DNA from 2 places in the Arthrobacter sp. HS15c genome. Region 1 is predicted to be linked to the other one. Evidence: predicted binding sites of a transcription regulator. Region 1 holds the regulator's gene; the other holds the start of a gene.
The links. The regulator LexA, encoded in region 1, represses DNA repair genes until DNA is damaged. The targets are predictions, from matches to a motif close to TCGAACANNTGTTCGA.
Positions count from the first base shown of each region.

Region 1 (5,150 bases):
ACGGGGCGCCCGCCGGCGACGCGCCGGCCGATGAGGCGGATGCCGTCCACGGCCTTGAGTTCGCGCATCACCGTTTCGAACGCTCCCACGCCCGGCACGACCAGGCCGTCGGCGTTCAGGACATCCTCTGGCTTGGAGCTGAGGATGACCTCGGCGCCTGCCCGTTCAAGGGCACGTACCGCGGAACGGACGTTCCCGGAGCCGTAGTCGAGCACGGTGACCGTGGGCTTGCCCTCCGGCGACTCCGGCTTCTTCAGGGCGGCAGGGTCGATCACGGCGCCGTCGCGCAGGATCTGGCCGCTCACAGGGCACCCTTGGTGGACGGAATTCCTTCAACGCGCGGGTCCGGCTCAACGGCAGCACGCAGTGCGCGGGCGAATGCCTTGAACTGTGCCTCGACGATGTGGTGCGGATCCCGGCCGGCGATGACGTTCATGTGCAGGCAGATGCCTGCGTGCAGCGTGATGGCCTCAAAGACGTGCCGCGTCAGCGACCCGGTGAAGTGGCCGCCGATGAGGTGGTATTCCTGCCCGGCGGGCTCGCCGCCGTGGACCAGGTAGGGCCGGCCTGAGACGTCCACCACCGCGTGGGCCAGTGCTTCGTCCAGCGGCACGGTCGCTTCGCCGAAGCGGCGGATGCCGGCCTTGTTGCCGAGGGCCGTCCGCAGGACTTCGCCGAAGGTGATGGCAACGTCCTCCACGGTGTGGTGGACATCGATGTGGGTATCACCGGTGGCCTTCACCGTCATGTCAATGAGCGAGTGCTTGCACAGCGCCGTGAGCATGTGGTCATAGAACGGGACGGAGGTGTCGATGTTTGAGACACCGGTACCGTCGAGGTTGATCTCCACGAGCACCGACGATTCGCTGGTGGCACGCTCCATGCGTGCGGTGCGGGTCGCGGCAGTGCTGGATCCGGTGGAACTCATGGTCATATGTCCTTTGCGGAGAAGGAGGAATTCCCGCGCGCGCGGCGCGGCTATGGTCAAGTTTAGGCGGGCAGCTTTGGCTGGCTGGCCAGGATGGTTTCCAGGGCAGTGAGGAAGGCCGTGGTTTCAGTCTCAGTGCCGGCGGTGACCCGCAGGTGGCCCGGGATGCCGACGTCCCTGATCAGCACGCCGGCGTCCAGCAGTTGCTGCCAGACGTCGTGGGGCCGGTCCAGTCCGCCGAAGAAGACGAAGTTGGAGTCCGACGCGGCGGGCGTGAGGCCCAGGCGGGTCAGTTCGGAAACGATCCGGTCGCGCTGGACCTTGATGTCCTCGACGTCCGCCATCAGGGCCTCGCGGTGCTGCAGGGCGGCCAGGGCGGTGGCCTGGGTGACGGCGGACAAGTGGTACGGGAGCCGGACCAGCCGCAGGGCGTCCGCGACCTCGGGGGCGGCGGCCATGTAGCCCAGCCGGGCGCCGGCCAGGGCAAACGCCTTGCTCATGGTCCGGGTGACAATGAGGCGTTCCCGGCCCGGCAGGAGCGTCAGGGCGCTGGGTGTGCCGTCGTGGGCAAACTCATGGTAGGCCTCGTCCACGATCACGATGGTCTGGCTGGCTTCGCCGGCGGTGTACACGGCTTCCACCACATCCAGGCCCAGCCCTGTTCCGGTGGGGTTGTTGGGTGAGCTGAGGAAGACAACGTTGGGCTGGAGCTCCTTGACCTGGCGGCCTGCCGACTCGGCGCTGAGTCCGTAGTCTGCTTCGCGCTGCCCAGCAATGTATTCGGTGTCCGTGCCGCTGGCCAGTAGGGGGTACATGGAATACGTGGGAGGGAAGCCAAGAGCCGTCCGGCCCGGCCCGCCGAAGGCCTGGAGGATCTGCTGCAGCACCTCGTTGGAACCGTTGGCTGCCCAGATGTTCGTCACGTCCAGTCCGTGGCCAAGGAACTCCGCCAGCGCCTCGCGAAGCTCTGTGAACTCCCGGTCCGGGTAGCGGTTCAGGCCCGCTGCGGCCTCGGTGACCGCCGCGCTGATGGCCGCCCGAACGTCCGCGGGAACACCATGGGTGTTTTCGTTGACGTTCAGCAGAACGGGAACATCGAGCTGCGGAGCCCCGTACGGGGACAGGCCACGAAGGTTGGTCCGGAGGGGAAGGCGGTTCAGACGCTCTAGCTGGTCATTCACCTGAACAGTTTAGTGCCGAAGCGCGGACCCCGAAAATGTGACGGTTCCCGACTGCCATTCACAACCTGCAGGGCTACTTGGCAGGCACAAACAGCTGCTGGCCGGGCAGCACGGTCCCGGCCGTGAGGTTGTTGAGCTGGACGATGTCCGCGATCACATCCCGGGGATCCCGCTCCGGCGACACCGCCGCCGCGATCCCCCAGAGCGACTGACCGGGCTGCACAGTTACCGAGACAGTCGGCGTGAGCGAGAGGTCCGCGGCGGAGTCGGCGGCCTTGGCGGGTGCGTTAAGGAATCCCGCGAGCAGGAAGAGCAGCGCCGCGATCAGGACCAGGGGAATGCCGATCAGGACCACCCGGCCGCGCCGCGTCAGGCGCAGAGGAGGCAGCGATTCCTTGCGGGCCCGGAACTCTGGCACTGCCGTGAGGTGCTGGACCGAGACGAACTGCGGACCGGAGTCCTGCGATGCTGAAAAAGCTGACATGAAATGAGCCCTCCTGGACCATGCTGTGCTGCCCGGAGTGTCCTTTCCGCCTGCCTGCCTCGGCGGACAGGCCCTGCCTCTTCGAATATTCGAATACCACAGGAAGCGAATAGAACACATGTTCGAACTTTGCTTCTTCTGTTTTAGCACTTATCAACGAACATTGTCGAGACTCGCTAGAACAAATGTTTGAAAAAGGGTTGTGGCTGGCCTACGTTTGGATCAAAGATCAACCACCTCTGTAGTTGATCAGCAGGGTCTGACAATCAATGCCGGAGGCTCCCGGCACCCGCGGCCAGGAGGCACCGGGGCAACGGAAAGGCATTGGCAAACATGGCAGCAGCAGCCGCGGGCGGCAGGGCGACCCAGCGGGGTCAGCAGCCCCAGAGGACTCCCAAAGGGCTGACTGCCCGGCAAAAGAAGATCCTGGAAACCATCCAGCGTTCGGTCAATGACAACGGGTATCCCCCGTCCATGCGTGAAATCGGTGACACAGTGGGCCTGGCCAGCCTGTCCAGCGTGACCCATCAGCTCTCGCAGCTGGAGAAGCTGGGTTACCTTCGCCGCGATCCCAAGCGGCCGCGGGCCATGGAGGTCCTGATGCCGCTGACGCTGGACGGCGGGACTGCCAAGGCGACAGGTTCAGCCGCGCCGGCTGCCCTGCGCGGCATCAGTGGGGGCAAAGTGACTGAGCTGCCCACGGCCATGGACACCGCCATGGTCCCGCTGGTGGGCCGGATCGCGGCCGGCGGGCCCATCCTCGCGGATCAGGTCGTGGAGGACGTGATGCCGCTCCCCCGTCAGCTGGTGGGGCAGGGCGAGCTCTTTATGCTCAAGGTGGCCGGAGACTCCATGGTGGACGCGGCAATCTGCGATGGCGACTGGGTGGTGGTGCGGCGCCAGGCTGACGCCGTCAACGGTGACATCGTTGCGGCCCTCCTGGACGACGAAGCGACCGTCAAAACGTTCCGCCAGCGGGACGGCCACACGTGGCTCCTGCCGCAGAACACCCAATACGAACCCATCCTTGGCGACCACGCCACCATCATGGGCAAGGTTGTTTCGGTCCTGCGCTCACTCTAGGAACCGCCAGTTACAGCAAAACAGATCAGCTGGGCCCGCCCCTCGAGGGGCGGGCCCAGCTGATCTTCGCAGTTAACTCAGGTGTGTTCCTTGGACAGCCGCTCCAGGGCAGCGAACGCGATTTTCCGGTCCGTGGTGGGCCAGAAGGGCGGCAGGGCGGCGCGAAGGAACCCGGCGTAGCGCTCCGTGGCAAGCCGTGAATCGAGCACCGCCACCACGCCCTTGTCACCCGTGGACCTGATCAGCCGGCCGGCGCCCTGTGCCAGCCGGATGGCGGCGTGGGTGGCGGAGACCGACATAAAGCCGTTGCCGCCGGCCTGGGCCACGGCCCGGGAGCGGGCGGTCATGAGGGGATCGTCCGGCCGCGGGAACGGAATACGGTCAATCACCACCAGGCGGCACGAGCCGCCGGGCACGTCCACGCCCTGCCACAACGACATGGTTCCGAAGAGGCAGGTGTCGGGCTCGTCGGCGAACTGCTTGACCAGGGCGGTCATGGTGGAGTCGCCCTGGCAGAGGATGCTCAGTCCAAGCCGCGGCCGCAGGGCTTCGGCTGCCTCTTCTGCGGCGCGGCGCGAGGAGAACAGGCACAGCGCACCCCCTCCGGAAGCCCTGATCAGGGCCTCGAGTTCTTCCAGCGCCTCCGGCGACACACCCCGGCCGGGCTTGGGGAGGTGGCCGGCAACGTACAGGATCCCTTGCTTCGGGTAGTCAAAGGGGGAACCGACATCAATGCCGGTCCAGCTCGGGGCGCCCTGGCCCACGAGTCCCAGGCCGCCGGCGGCCGGCTCAAACGCCGAGCCGATGGCGAGGGTGGCCGAAGTCAGCACCACAGTGTGGCCTTCGAAGAGGCCCTCGCGCAGCCTTCCTGCGACGCTGAGCGGCGCGATGTTGACCAGCGCCGGCGAGGAGTCGTCGGGCTGCGCGTAGCCCTGCTGCGGATCGAAGGTGCTGGCGCGGGAGAACCACACCACCTCGCGGTTTTCACGGGCCGCGATGAGCCGTTCGCAGAGTTCGAGGATAAGCATCAGGCGGGAGCGGGCGAGCTGCCGCCCGCCGTCGGCTGTTTGGCTGCTGTCCCCCTTCGAATCGGAAAGGGCCGCCCGGCAGGCGTCACGCAGCTGGTCCATGCAGTCCAGCTGTTCGTCATTGAGTCCGTTGGGAAGGAGCCCGTTGGGCACCCCGGCGAGGGCGAGTTCCAGGTTCGCAGCGGCAGCGTTGAGGGCGTCGACCGTGATGGCTGTGTGCTTCCGCGCGCCAGAGGCGGCGGCATGGACCATGGCGACGGACAGCTGCCCGGATACGGCCCCGGTCACCCGGTCCTGGAGTTCGTGGGCCTCGTCCACCACCACAACGTCGTATTCGGGCAGGACGGCCAGGCCCTCGAAGGCACTGACGGCGAGCATGGCATGGTTGGTGACCACAACGTCGGCGTCCGCCGCGTCCTGGCGGGCCAGCTCGCTGAAGCATTCGG
Region 1 is NZ_JBFOHM010000012.1:164,443-169,592, reverse strand. Features, by position in the region: gene hisH (imidazole glycerol phosphate synthase subunit HisH) at 1-305, opposite strand, end outside; gene hisB (imidazoleglycerol-phosphate dehydratase HisB) at 302-928, opposite strand; gene ABV518_RS19735 (histidinol-phosphate transaminase) at 991-2,109, opposite strand; gene ABV518_RS19730 (LysM peptidoglycan-binding domain-containing protein) at 2,183-2,593, opposite strand; gene lexA (transcriptional repressor LexA) at 2,927-3,676, shown strand; gene ABV518_RS19720 (ATP-dependent DNA helicase) at 3,754-5,150, opposite strand, start outside.

Region 2 (5,150 bases), on a different contig from region 1:
AAGGTCGGCGCAGAGAAGGCAGCCGACCCGACGTCGACCGTCCACCCCGCGAAGATGCGCCCCAACGCAGCCTCGTCCACAAGCGCCGCACCCGGTGCAACGCGATCGCGGTACCGGCGGGCCGTAGCCTGTGTTCGCACAACAAAGTACTCCTCGAACCCCGCCCGCTGTGCGGGTTCGAGTTCGTCGTACGCATCGGCGTCCTGGCGAACCACGTCGTGGCCAGGCACGCTGCCCGACCGCTCGGCGACGGGGCACAACAACGCCAGACCGAGCACGGTGTCCGGTCGCCGCGCGGCCACCCCACGAGCCAGGTAGGCACCGTAGGAGTGCCCGAGCAGCATCACCGGTCCCGCGCCCAGGTGATCGATGAAATCGACGAGCAGCGTCACCACATCGTCGTTGCAGGTCAGGCCATCGGCCGTCGACAGGCCCATTCCCGGTAGATCCGGATAGATCCGCCGGTATCCCGTGTCGGGAAAGATGGCCTCGATCGCCGCCTCGATCTCGCGGTGATCAACACCGGCGCCGTGCAACGCAACGAGCGGCACGCCGACGCCATGCTCGACGTAATGGACCAGGACGTCGTTGATCCGGCACTCCATACCCGACACCCTAATCCAGGCCGACGAAATGAACCGCGCGGTTCCCCAAGGGACACCGCTCTTTTCAAAGGTCCGACTTCAGACGAGACTCGTCTCCGGCGCGGGCGGTTCAGGGGCGCAGCCGACCATCCACAGCACTAGTGAAAGGGAATCTCTGCGCCCTGCGGGAAAGGCAGGACGCCTTGCGCGGGGGTATGGGTGAACCACTCGCCGCGCTGCTTGGTCGCAAAGATGATGACTCTTTCAGCTGTATCGAGCGGATCGCCGTCCGGGTAGGTTTCGCCTCCAGTGCAGGTCGGGGGCATAGACGTGATACGCAGGTCCCCCTCTCCGGGATTCCCCTTGAGGACCTGCTCGACTTCTACAAGGTGGGTCGTGGCCTCGGAACCGTAAATGGTGGTTTCGCCGGCCCGGCTTACAGACTTTCCGATGAGCACGACGCTGGCTTTGTCGTATTGGTCTTGAGGGGTCTCGAACCGGGCCCAGTCAACGCACGCTACAGTGCCACCGCCTGTGACGGGGCTGCTGGCAGAACTGGCGGAGTTCGGCGTGGGTTCCGCAGTTCCCGGTCCACTAGTCACCTTGTCGCCGCATGATGTAAGCAGCATGGTGATAAGCACGTACGGAACTATGAATTGCCACAACCTAATCCGTTTCATTGCGCTCCCTCATAAGTGGATGCTGACCGGAGCATATAGGGTGCGTACCCGTATTCATAGGAGATGAAGGGATGAAATGATCATTGCCCCTGGCACCGGCCCAGTAATTGGAGAACGAAGCATCATTTTCTTATACAGCCTCGGCTTCGGGTCCAACGAAAATCCCCGGCCATACGGCCGTCTACTACCGAATTGTGCATAAACACCTCATTAAAGGTTCCGCTACTGGTCACCCCGATCTACGCTGACAGTAAAACCGGACTTAGTGAAAATGCTGGGGAGCAGAAATGGAACCAGTCACTGTTTATGGTGGCAAGGGCACAATCGAACTAGGCGTCAACGGAATAATCCATCTCAAATGGAAACCCGGGATCGTTCTGGACGGTGACGACGTGCACGCGGCCATGGCAACCCTCAACAAGATTGCCGACGGCTCCGAATACCCGATGTTGGTAGACATGGGGACCACCAAAGCTGTGACCCGTCAGGCCAAGTCCGCTTTCCAGATCCCCTGCGCCGCTTCGCGCATTGCCTTGCTTGGCTCAAGCCCGGTCGACCGCGTCATTGCCAATTTCACCATCGCACGGCAGACCCTGCCGTGCCCAACGCGGTTCTTCACCTCCCGCGATGAGGCCCTGACCTGGCTCCTCCTCAGTCCGCTTCCCTGACCAACGTCCCGATTTGCCTCTTTCGTCGCAGCTGCGATTCCGTCAAAGGAGCGCCACTGTCTCCCCCTGCCTGTACACTCAAAGTATCGAACATATATTCGAATAAAGGTGTGTTGTGGGCGTTGTTGTCGGTCCCCGTGTGATAGATGCGGGCCTCTCCTTGCGGCTGGTGCTGTTAGCCCCAGTAGCCGTCGCTGCCGGCTACCCGTCGCCTGCCCAGGACTATTTCGACGGCCGGATCGACCTGAATGAACACCTCATCAAGGACATCACCAGCACGTTCGTTGTCCGCGTGACAGGCGACTCGATGGAGCGGGCAGGAATCAGCGACGGCGACGAACTCATCGTCAACCGGGCGCTCGAACCCAAGGACGGCTCCGTGGTCATCGCCGTCCTGGACGGCGAACTGACCGTCAAGCGGCTCCGCATCACCGCCACGGGCGTGGTGCTGCAGGCAGAGAACCCCCGTTACCCGGACATCCGCGTACCCAGCCTCAGCGAGCTGACCATCTGGGGCGTAGCCACAAGGTGCCTGCACCATGTCTAATGCGCGGAATGACAGCGGGCGTCCGAGGGCGCGCTCAGAGGAGCCGCACCATGCGGATCTCGCGCACGCCGTCGTCCACCATCACCGTCCCGTCCGCCACGAACCCGTGCTTGCGATAGAACGCCTGCGCCCGGGGATTCGGATCGGCAACCCAGAGGGCGGCGGAGTCGTGCGGGCCGATGACGGCATCGAGGAGGGCGGCCCCGGCGCCGGTCCCGTGCTCAGCCGCGAGGACGTACAGCACATACAGGTGCGTCCCCCACTGCGCCGCGGAGTCCTGCGGCGGCCCCGCCATCGCAATCCCGACCACTTCGCCGTCGCGCTCGGCCACCGCGACGCGGTTCGCCTGATACCTCTCATCGCTGAGCGCGGCGGTCCAGAACCGTTCCCGGGCGGCGGGCAGCTCCGGGTCGTCGAGGACGCGGTCCGACATCACGCCGCGGTACGTCTCACGCCACGACCGCACATGCATGCGCGCCATCCCGGGAGCATCCTCGACGCGTGCCTGGCGGACTCGCACCTCGGTATCCATAGCCGAAACTCTACCGAGAGCACCGGCCGGTCCTATGTCTAAACCAGCACTGATGCGTCAAATGCAGGAAATAGCCCTGGTGGACGTGAACTGCTTCTACGCCAGCGCGGAACGCGCGTTTGACCCTTCCCTCGAAGGCAAACCGCTGGTGGTGCTGTCCAACAACGACGGCTGCGCCGTCACCCGCTCCCCCGAGGCCAAGGCACTGGGCATCGGGATCGGGGAGCCGTGGTTCAAGATCGCGCCCCGGGCGAAAGAGTGGGGGCTGATTGCCAGGTCCAGCAACTACGAGCTGTACGGGGACATTAGCGCCCGCGTGATGGAACTGCTGGGCCGGTACTCCGCCTGGCTGGAGGTCTACAGCATCGACGAGGCATTCCTCGGCGTCAAAGGCACCCCGGAGGCACTGCTCCAGCTGGGCCGGGACATGAAAGCCGCCGCCGCGCGGAACGTGGGTGTCCCCGTCTGCGTTGGCATCGCCCGGACAAAAACACTGGCCAAGCTCGCCAACAAATGGGCCAAACACAACCCAGCGTTCGACGGCGTCTGCCGCTGGGATTCGGTGCCTGCAGCCCGGCGGGAGGTACTGATGGCGGGCCTGTCCGTCGTCGAACTCTGGGGAGTGGCCACGCGCCTGACCAAACGCCTGAACGCGATCGGCATCCATTCCATCCTTGACCTCAGCCGGGCGGACCCCGTCCGGATCCGCGACAAATTCTCCGTGGTGCTGATGCGGACCGTCCTGGAACTGCAGGGCACCCCCTGCATTCCCATGGAGGAGGAGCGCGTGGGCCGGGACCAGCTGATCTTCTCCCGCTCGTTCTCCACGCCCATCACCACCACCGCCGAACTCCGCCAGGTCCTGAGCGTCTACGGCCAGCAGGCCAGCGCCCGGCTCGCCAAACACCACCTCCAGGCGAAGGTGCTCACAGCCTTCGCCGGCACCTCGCACTTCAACCAGAAAGACACCTCCTACCCGTCCGTCTGCGTCCCGCTCCCCATGCCCACGGCAGACCCGGTGATCCTGACCAAGGCCGCCCACGCCCTGCTCCCTGCCATCCACGAGGGCGTGAAGTACGCCCGTGCCGGGATCATGGTCACCGACCTGCGGCCTACCGGAAACCAAAAACCCCTGGAAATCTTCGAAAACCCGCACGAGGAACGCAACATCGGCCCCCTCCTCGAAGACATCGCCCGCCGGTACGGCCGCGGCTCCATCGGGCTGGGCCACGCAGGCATCCGCGGCGGACCGGACTGGAGCATGAAACGCGGCATGCGCTCCCCGCGCTACACCACCCACTGGGACGAACTCCCCCTGGTCAAAGCCGCCTGACAGCACGGCATCCCGGGAGTATTCTGGACCGCAGTGATTCTTAATATGTCTCTGTGACCCAGAGTTCCCGCAGCCTCCCACAGCTCCGCCGGCCGTCCCGTCCAGGAGCGCTGATTCCGCGTGCCCGCAAGGGGAACTCGCCACGAGTTCCCCCTCTCCCCGCACACACCGGAACCACCATCGGGAGAACCCATGTACATCACCACCAAAAACCATTCAGGCACCACACCTGGCCACGATCGGGACAGCCTTCGCCCGGACTGCAGCAACTGCTTCGCGCTGTGCTGTACTGCCTTCGGCTTCGCCCGGTCCGCGGATTTTGCCATCGACAAGCCCGCTGCCACGCCCTGCCCGAACCTGGACCAGGACTTTTCCTGCACCATCCATGACCGGCTGCGGCCCCGCGGATTCCGCGGCTGCACGGTTTTCGACTGCTTCGGGGCCGGCCAGGCCGTGTCCCAGCAGCTGTTCGCAGGCATCAGCTGGCGCGACGCCCCGGACTCGCGGCAGGACATGTTCGCCGCGTTCAAGGTCGTGCGGCAGCTGCACGAGATGCTCTGGCACCTGGCCGAGGCACAGGAAAGAACGTTCGACGCCGACAGCGCCCGGGAGGCGAAGGAGCTCCGGAAAATTATCGATGACCTTGGCCGTGGTCCCCTGCCCGGGCTGCTCGCCTGCGACCTCGAGAGCCTCCACTCGGCGGTCAGGACCATCCTCGTGGCGGTCAGCGAGGAAGTGCGCGCGGGCTACTTTGCCGCGGGAACAGACCAGTTGGATGCCACGCTCCGCCCCGGTGCCGACCTGGC
Region 2 is NZ_JBFOHM010000003.1:104,661-109,810, forward strand. Features, by position in the region: gene ABV518_RS05600 (alpha/beta fold hydrolase) at 1-605, opposite strand, end outside; gene ABV518_RS05605 (hypothetical protein) at 743-1,225, opposite strand; gene ABV518_RS05610 (STAS/SEC14 domain-containing protein) at 1,552-1,932, shown strand; gene ABV518_RS05615 (LexA family protein) at 2,048-2,479, shown strand; gene ABV518_RS05620 (N-acetyltransferase family protein) at 2,514-2,951, opposite strand; gene ABV518_RS05625 (Y-family DNA polymerase) at 3,046-4,344, shown strand; gene ABV518_RS05630 (pentapeptide repeat-containing protein) at 4,537-5,150, shown strand, end outside.
Region 2: the regulator LexA is predicted to act here: its motif matches at 2,019-2,034, upstream of ABV518_RS05615 (LexA family protein).